4 regions of the Peribacillus sp. TH14 genome follow, and region 2 is predicted to be linked to each of the others. Evidence: riboswitches for the same ligand, from Rfam matches in the RefSeq annotation. Region 2 holds a riboswitch; each other region holds the start of a gene.
The links. Region 2 has a riboswitch for S-adenosylmethionine ahead of JFU50_RS15355 (2-hydroxyacid dehydrogenase). Riboswitches for the same ligand answer to the same signal wherever they lie in the genome.

Region 1: another riboswitch for S-adenosylmethionine. It lies ahead of JFU50_RS08210 (methionine ABC transporter ATP-binding protein); the one in region 2 lies ahead of JFU50_RS15355 (2-hydroxyacid dehydrogenase).
Region 3: another riboswitch for S-adenosylmethionine. It lies ahead of JFU50_RS25615 (Na+/H+ antiporter NhaC family protein); the one in region 2 lies ahead of JFU50_RS15355 (2-hydroxyacid dehydrogenase).
Region 4: another riboswitch for S-adenosylmethionine. It lies ahead of mtnW (2,3-diketo-5-methylthiopentyl-1-phosphate enolase); the one in region 2 lies ahead of JFU50_RS15355 (2-hydroxyacid dehydrogenase).

The regions. Positions count from the first base shown of each region.
Region 1 is NZ_JAEKEK010000001.1:1,703,474-1,705,675, forward strand. Features, by position in the region: gene JFU50_RS08205 (methionine ABC transporter permease) at 1-174, opposite strand, end outside; gene JFU50_RS08210 (methionine ABC transporter ATP-binding protein) at 188-1,210, opposite strand; SAM riboswitch class I at 1,614-1,725, opposite strand; gene JFU50_RS08215 (hypothetical protein) at 1,961-2,200, opposite strand.
Region 2 is NZ_JAEKEK010000001.1:3,162,333-3,164,534, reverse strand. Features, by position in the region: gene JFU50_RS15355 (2-hydroxyacid dehydrogenase) at 4-1,005, opposite strand; SAM riboswitch class I at 1,149-1,239, opposite strand; gene JFU50_RS15350 (molybdopterin oxidoreductase family protein) at 1,398-2,202, shown strand, end outside.
Region 3 is NZ_JAEKEK010000001.1:5,316,897-5,319,098, forward strand. Features, by position in the region: gene JFU50_RS25615 (Na+/H+ antiporter NhaC family protein) at 1-1,026, opposite strand, end outside; SAM riboswitch class I at 1,256-1,361, opposite strand; gene JFU50_RS25620 (SOS response-associated peptidase) at 1,690-2,202, opposite strand, start outside.
Region 4 is NZ_JAEKEK010000001.1:4,343,751-4,345,952, reverse strand. Features, by position in the region: gene JFU50_RS21225 (2-hydroxy-3-keto-5-methylthiopentenyl-1-phosphate phosphatase) at 1-119, opposite strand, end outside; gene mtnW (2,3-diketo-5-methylthiopentyl-1-phosphate enolase) at 126-1,358, opposite strand; SAM riboswitch class I at 1,536-1,688, opposite strand; gene JFU50_RS21215 (pyridoxal phosphate-dependent aminotransferase) at 1,813-2,202, opposite strand, start outside.

The DNA.
Region 1 (2,202 bases), 1.5 Mb from region 2:
GACCGGGTTCAATACATTAAAGATCCATTTATTCTCCAGGATGTGACCCTTTCTTGTAATGACAAGTAAGATTCCTAGCGGAAGTCCAATCAGCCCGGAAAATATCAATGAGATGGCTACCATATAAAGTGTGTCACCGAAAGCTGTCGACAGCTGGTCTGCCGTTATTTCCATTCCCCAAAGCGTATTACCCATTTATCTGCACCTCCTGGACGAGAATCCCCTCATCTTTAATATATTGATAAGCCTTGTCCACCTCTTTTTTGTTCCCTGTCACTTCAATAATTAAATTTCCAAAAGGTGTTTCTTGAATTTCAGAAATATTAGCTGATAAAACACTTAAATGAACATCATATTTTTTCGAGATGGTTGAAAGTAAAGGATTGCCTGATGTAGTACCAATAAAGTTAATTTTCCAAATAATCGGAATATATGATCCGGTATTTTTCAGGAAACTTTGTGGGATCTCGTCGTGAATAACAGTTCGTACAAAGTTTTTTGCGATACCTGTTTGGGGCTTCGCAAAAACTTCGAAAACCGAACCTTGTTCAACCACGCGTCCGCCTTCCATGACCGCAACCTTATTGCAAATTTCCCTAATTACAGACATTTCATGAGTGATTAGCAAAATGGTAATATTGTATTCTTTATTAATTTTTTTTAAGAGTCGCAGTACAGCACTAGTTGTTTGTGGATCCAATGCTGACGTCGCTTCATCACACAAAAGAATCGATGGGTTGGTAGCCAACGCTCTAGCAATCCCTATTCGTTGCTTTTGACCGCCAGACAATTGTTCCGGATAACTCCTTGCTTTACTTGATAAGCCAACGAACTCTAACAACTCGCCTACCCGCTCTTTGATTTCTTTACTAGGGGTTCCCGATAAAACTAGCGGCATGGCAATATTATCAAAAACTGTCTTTGAGTTAAGTAAGTTAAAATGTTGAAAAATCATGCCAATTTTTTTCTTTTCTGCCCGTAATTCCTTCGGGTTCAATTTGGTTAAATCCTTCCCCCCAACAATAACCTGTCCATCTGAAGGGTGTTCGAGTAGATTGACTAACCGAATCAACGTACTTTTTCCGGCTCCACTATAACCGACAACACCAAAAATATCGCCTTTTTCAACTGTCAAATTAATTCCTTTCAAAGCTTCAACAGTCTGTTTCTTTGTTTTATATACCTTTTTAACATTTTGAAATTCAATCATTCTGTCTCCCCCCACGCTGTTTATTTGTACGAATTCATTATCCAGAGAAGAGCTTTGCAAAGTTTCATAATGATAGGGTTAAATTTTCGAAACTCACGAGTAATTGCTCACAATTCACGAGTAAATGTGTGAAACTCACGAGTAAATGCGTGAAACTCACGAGTAATTGCGCGAAACTCACGAGTAATTGCGCGAAACTCACGAGTTAATCTGTCAAACTCACGAGTAATTGCTTATAATTCACGATTAGTGCGTGAAACCTACTAATAATTGCACCAATTCTCCAAATAACCATATACATTCTGAATAAACAAAAGAGGCCTCTTCCGTCATCAGACAGAAGAGGCCTCTTTTAGAAATAAAAAAGAGTAAACTCTTAATTTAATTATCTAAGAAAAGCTCCTTCTTATCTTTCAAACTTTCGTCCGTTGGAATTAGCACAGTATTTTTACAAAAGTAAAAACCCGCTGCCGAGGTATCATAGGGCCAAGTCCCTCCACATCTCTTGATAAGAAATAACGTATTTATTTAATTATGTTCCTCACTATATATTCAAATTTTACTAATGTCAACTCTATTTTGAATAATCTAAAATATTTTTACAGTATAATTTTTAATCGTTCATTTAACTATACCTTAAGACAGGTCAGATTTTGCCCTGCATACCATGTATACGGGTAACCTAGGCATAGACTCTATTACAAAAAAACGAAAACATTACGAAGTCAGTCAGGATCAGGACTTCCTTCCTCATAAGGAAAGCTCTGTATCTTGATGAAATAACGGCAAACCTTTGGCAAACTCACTATTCAGGTTGCTACTCACGGTCTGCCTTATCCATGCGGGGAGCTCCCTGCGCCCCCCACTCTTATAATCTTTTGATTGGGGTTTACGTTTATTTTTGAGTTTTTGACCATTTTTTGATAGCAAACTTTCGGTACGTTTAGTATCAAAAAAGAAAAAAGAAAAAACAATAATAAATAGTACCATAT
Region 2 (2,202 bases):
TTCTTATGACTTAACTTCTAGATTTTTTCTGTTATATAGAGTTGGAATCTGAAGAGTATGTTGTGTTGTCCACTTTGTTAACGCTTGGTTCATTATTGAGACGTGATGATCCTCAACCTCATAACTTGCGCCGGCAAGATGAGGAGTAGCTAATACATTGGGCAATTTAATTAATTCATAGTCACTTTGTTCAGGCGGCTCTTGATAAAACACATCTAATATCGCCCCCCTAATCTTTTGTGCTTTTAATACTTGTACAAGCGCATCTCTTTCAACCACGACAGCCCTTGACATATTTACAAAGATTGCCTCTTCTTTCATCAGTCCCAAAAAGTGTTCATTGATCATCCCGATCGTTTCCTCTGTTCTAGGGAGGTGTATGGATACCACATCACTTGTCGAAAAAACGTCTTCTAAAGAAGCCCGAACATGATTAGGATTATCACTCTCTACATAAGGGTCATAGTATTTTATCGAACATTGAAAACTTTCAAGAACCGCTGCAATTCGCTGGCCCACGGCCCCAAACCCCACCATTCCAATTGTTTTCCCAAAAATTTCATTTCCTTTAAACTTTAAATAGGCTTGGAGATAGTCTTCATTCCATTTTTCCTCCTTCAACCATTGATTGGAAGGAATGGTATGCCTTAAAAATGTAAGGAGATTACCGACAAATAATTCTGCAACAGCCTGAGCATTACGTGCTGGAGTGAAAAAGACGGGAAGTCCCCTTTTTGTTGCACCTTCCACATCAACATTAGAAGGCATGCCACGACACACACCCACAAATCTCAATTCAGGTACTTCAGCGAATACTTTTTCTGTTACTTGATCTAACTCAGTAATTAACCCCTCCGCCTTAGACTCTTTTAATAAAGAGATCAACTCTACTTCGTTATAGGCCCTTCCATTTTCCTTCCAAGGTTGATAGGTAGCCTTTCCAAATAACTCATTTAATTCCTTGATGCCCGCTTCGTTATATGGTGCTGTTACTAGAATGTTCATTTTTACATCTCTCTCCTTTTGTGTAACGACTTTACATGTCAGTAACTCACTTCTTAAAAATAAAAAAATCTCTTCCCGCTAAGACGGAAAGAGATAATTACTTCATAATATCGTTCTCACAACAATAAAATAAAAGGCCACTCTTTCTATCTTTCAAGCTTCGCTTGCTGGAATTGGCACAATAATGTTGCCGAGGCTTCAAAGGGCCAGTCCCTCCACCTCTCTTGATAGAAATTTTACAATATTATATTGGTTTAACTATTTTTTCAATTAATAGAATATACCAAATATAATGAATTTCAAAACGGAAGTCAATATTTATTTGAACTTTCTAAATATTCTCTCCGTATGATATAATCTATGAATCATTTTTTTCATGAAAGGATACTGACATGCAATCATATAAAGATATAGAAAATGGTGTAGTCCTTTCAGTCTGTTCTCTTGATTGCCCAGACCAATGTGGTTTACTTGTACACAAAGAGGATGGAAAAATCAAGAAAATTAGTGGTGACCCAAATCATCCAGTGACGAAAGGGAATATTTGCAACAAGGTTCGGAATATGGGTGAACGGATTTATGATAGCAAGAGAATTAAGACACCTTTAAAACGCGTGGGAAAAAAAGGTGAGGGGAATTTCGCCATTATTAGTTGGGAAGAAGCGATCGATACGATCACAAATCATTGGAAAAATCTTATTTCAGAGGAAGGGGCACAAACCATTCTTCCTTACAGTTTCTATGGGAATATGGGGAAACTCGCTGCAGAAGGAATGGATCGCCGTTTTTTTAACCGCCTCGGATCAAGTCAACTTGACCGGACCATCTGTTCAGTTGCTGGCTCAACAGGCTACCGCTACACAATGGGGGGGAGCTACGGTACAGACCCAGAAGAGATGACCGAAACTAAGTTATTCATCTTTTGGGGAATCAATGCTGTAAGTACAAATATGCATCAAGTAACAATCGCACAAAAAGCAAAAAAATCAGGAGCTAAAGTCATTGTTATTGACGTTCATAAAAATCAAACCGGACGAATGGCCGATTGGTTCATTCCCATTCTCCCAGGGACTGATGGTGCACTAGCATTAGGAATCATGCATATACTCTATAAAGAAAAGCTAGTGGATCGATCGTTTTTAGAGGAATATACGATTGGCTATGAAGAGCTAGAAGATCATCTTGAGCAATATCAGC
Region 3 (2,202 bases), 2.2 Mb from region 2:
CGTGTTATTTGCCGTAGATAGATTTGTCAAACCGACTAAACCGGCAATGCTGAATTCAGCACCTTTTCTTGATTTGCTATTACGGGTCACGACGTGGAGAAGATAATCGATGCCGCCGTTATGTTTGATGACTGACACAATACCAGCAATTAAAATGGCAAGAAAAGAGATCTCATACATTCCCGCCATTCCATCCCCCATTTTTTGAATGACGCCCATCAGTTGATAACTACCATCCGCTAACCCGATAATTCCGGCAAACACAATACCGATGGAGAGGACAAGGAACACATTGACTCCAGCTAATGCAGTGATCAAAACGCAAATATAAGGTAGAATCTTCACCCAATTATAGGAATGTTGAGAGATAGCTGCTTGTTCACCCATTGTTAAAAAGCCAAGGATGACACATGTGATGATGGCCGCAGGTAAAACAATGAAAAAATTCACTTTAAACTTATCCTTCATTTTCGTTCCCTGCGTTCGAACAGCTGCGATTGTCGTATCTGAAATGAAAGATAGGTTGTCACCAAACATCGCACCACCGATAACGGCGGCCATTGAAAGGGCAAGCGAAATATCGGTTTGTTCACTAATTCCTACACCTATAGGTGCTAGCGCTACGATTGTTCCCATGCTTGTCCCCATAGATAGAGAAATAAAACAAGCGATAATGAAAATACCTACCATTAATAGATTTTGCGGAAAAACCGATAACGCAAGATTCACCGTTGATTCTACCGCACCCATTCCATTCGCCACTTCTGAAAAAGCACCGGCCAAAAGGAAAATGATAACCATTAACATAATATTGGAGTCCCCGGCACCTTTACAAAAGATTTCAACTTTTTGATTGAAAGACTCTTTTCGATTCATTGCCAATGCAGCCGCTGATGCAATCGCAATCGCCACAATCACCGGAAATGAATAAAAATCTCTTGTAATAACCCCGGAACCTATAAATAAAATTAAAAAAACGACAAATGGGACTAAAGCCCAAGGATTCCCTTTATTGTTTGTACTCATGATGAACACCTCTTTTTATTTTTCCCATGACAAATATGTCATAGCCCTTATTCATTGAACTAATTCGGTAAAAAATTCTAGTAAGATCCAACATTTCTTTCATATTATTGTAAGCATGACTCCAAAAGCATAATAGCCAATACGAAGCTAAAGCTAAACCATCGAACGTGAAAAAAGACCTCTTCTATTAAACAATAAGAAGAGGTCTTTTAATCTATAAAAAACACCCTCCTCATCTTTCAGACGTATTCGCCTGCTGGATTTGGCACAGCACTCCTATTAAGTCTGCTGCCGAGACATCTTCGGGCCAGTCCCTCCGTCTCTCTTGATAAGAAGATCCAAATTACGTAATGATATTATCAAATGTTCCGATGTCTACGAGTAAAGAATCAGGCAGGTTAACAAGTGCACTGCATTGTTCGATTGCTAAGTTGTCTTTTTGCAGTCCTAGCTTTTCATCCATTCACTCTAGGAAAGTGACATCGATACCCGCATCGAAAAGCAAATATAAGAGTACAGTATTTTATGTATTTCCGCAAGGTGTAGCCTAAAGTATTTTATAAAGAGGCTTTTTTCAAATGAGTAAAGAGGAACTTATGAATGATGATAAAGTACTTCACCTTTAATTGAAAAGAGAAAAACAAAAAGAGGTCCTAGGACCTCTCAGCAAATTTGGTGTATTAACTTAGGTGAATTATTTTTAGGTGAGTTCACATCATTCGATACCTCAAAAGCTTCCATCTGTTCAGTATCAAATGATTTTAAGTATTGCTGTAGATATGCAGTATCATTAATTGAAGGATCCAGCCAAGTCTTTTCATCTTCAGGTTTAAGTATAACTGGCATGCGATCATGAATACTAGTCATTAGCTCATTCGGAGTAGTGGTAATAACTGAGCAGGAATATATCGTGATACCTTCAGGTGATTTCCATGATTCCCAGAGACCAGCCATTCCAAATGGGGCATTACTCTTAAGTTTTATTCGCATAGGTATTTTACGTTCTGGTGTCTTCTTCCACTCATAAAAAGAGTCGGCAAGTATCAAACACCGTTTCTTCTTATACGAATTCTTAAAACTTGTTTTCTCAGCAATGGTCTCCGCTCGGGCATTAATCATCTTGTAGCCCATTTTCTCATCTTTTGCCCAGTAAGGTATGAGTCCCCAACGAAGATA
Region 4 (2,202 bases), 1.2 Mb from region 2:
TGAAGAACACCGTCTTTTAGCTCTTCCCATCCCGGAGGTGCAAATTTTTTCATGATAGCGATGATATTATCTGAGTTAGTAATTGTTCCGTCAAAATCACAAAAAATAATCGGTTTCATTATTCCTTACAAGCCTCCCCATAACTCAAGTGCTTTGCTTAGTGCTTCATCTTCATAAGCCGCATCAGATAATGCCTTGCCTGTAAGAACAGCTTCTACAGCAGAACGGAAAGCCTTTGCCCCGCCCTTTGCTCCGTCGGGATGTCCGTGGATTCCACCGCCTGCATTAATTACGCTGTCCTTCCCAAAATCCTTAATTAGATTAGGAACCATTCCCGGATGAATACCTGCTGAAGGAACCGGGAAGGCTTTTTTCCATGACGGCTCATCTTTCGTCAAAGCTTCAGCAATCGCTAATGTTTCCTCTTTCTCAAGTGCCACATTTCCATATGGAGAAGGGAATAGAGATAAATCCGCACCTGATAGTCTTACTAATTTTCCAAGCAATAACGCGTAGCTGACACCATAAAATGACGATGAAGCTACTGCTCCGCTATATGCAGGGTGAGCCATGATCGGTAGATTAATACGATCGTTTTCACGCAAAGCTTGAAGTACATCCAATCCATATGTATGAACGTTAAATAATAAGGCATCGGCACCTGCTTCTGCTGCACGCTCTGCCTTTTCTAATAATTCAAAAGTTTTACCTGATAGATTGACAGCATATAAAGTTCGATGGCCCGTTGTTTCATAGACTTCTTTCAAAATTTGTCTGCCCGTTCTTATTCTATCAATGAATGGGGTCTGCTCCTGATCGAAGAGAATCTCATCATCTTTTACCAGGTCGACTCCTCCTAATGCTTGTTGTTTCAGCTGCTCATTATGGAATAAGAGATCCCGTCCTAATACCCCTTTAAAAATACTCATCACCAGAGGCCGGTCCAATACGTTAATCTTTTCTCTTATACCTGTAATCCCAAATTGAGGTCCTGGAAAAGCCTTGTGTATATCGCCAACAAAATCCAAGTCAATCAGTTTGATTTCCCCATCCAATGACAATTTACCGAATACTGTCGTGAGAATAGCCGGTAAATCATTAGAAAAATTTCCCGACGGGTAGGCAATTTTTATCATCGAACGGTACACCTTACGATTGAAAAAACGGTTTGCTCTTTCTGCTTCAGGTAGAGGGGTGACGGAAACAACACGTCCTTTATGTTTCTCCAACTGCTTCTGGACCAAATGAGGCAGGTCCGTCCATGTTCCTACTGTCAAACCTAAGGCAATACTCTCGGCTTTTTTCTCATGTTCGCCATTGAAATCATGAATTAAATAAGTAGCGATTATCTCGCTCATCTGATCACTCCTATTAAACGTTAGTAAAGTCTTGAAGTCAGTATTCTAATATCTGGCTAATACGGTTTCCATCATTTTCCTATTACCTCGATATATGGAGAATGGAATCTTCGACTGTTAATCCATGTTAAAACAATAAAAGCCCCTTCATAAAGAAGAGGCTTTAAAAAAGCCATCTTCTTATCTCCCAGCTTATAGCTGCAAGAATTAGCACCGTGCCTTGTGGATTCCAAAAAAATCCGGCGAAGAATTCCGCCCCATTTCGCAATGGAATTACGGTCGGTTGCTGGGCTTCATAGGGCTAGTCCCTCCACCTGCTCAAAATAAGAAAACGCTGATATATTTAAACTTCAAGTATCAAAAGATTAAGAATTTATTTTGTATTCTGACAGGTAATCCATACTTTGTCAATAAGTTTTCAACAATTTAACGGTAGCTAACTTGGAATCTTCCACTATTCTCCAAATAAATTCAATGCGCGAATCCGTTCAACTGCTTCTTGAAGCCGTTCTTCAGAAGTAAGTAACCCCACCCTAACATATCCTTCTCCAAATTCACCGAATCCATTTCCAGCAGCAACAGCTACGTGAGCATGCGTTAATAAATAATCAGCAAAACTCTCGGACGTGAAACCTTCAGGAATCTTGAGCCATGCAAAGAAAGATGCTTTAGGAGCTTGGACATCCCAGCCGATGGAACGTAATCCATCAATAAAAACATTTCTGCGCCCTTCATATTTGTTCACTAATTCTTCTACGCAACTTTGTGAATCTAGTAACGCACTTGCCGTCGCTTCTTGAATTGCAGGGAAAAGACTTACATAAAGATGATCTTGCAACAGTTC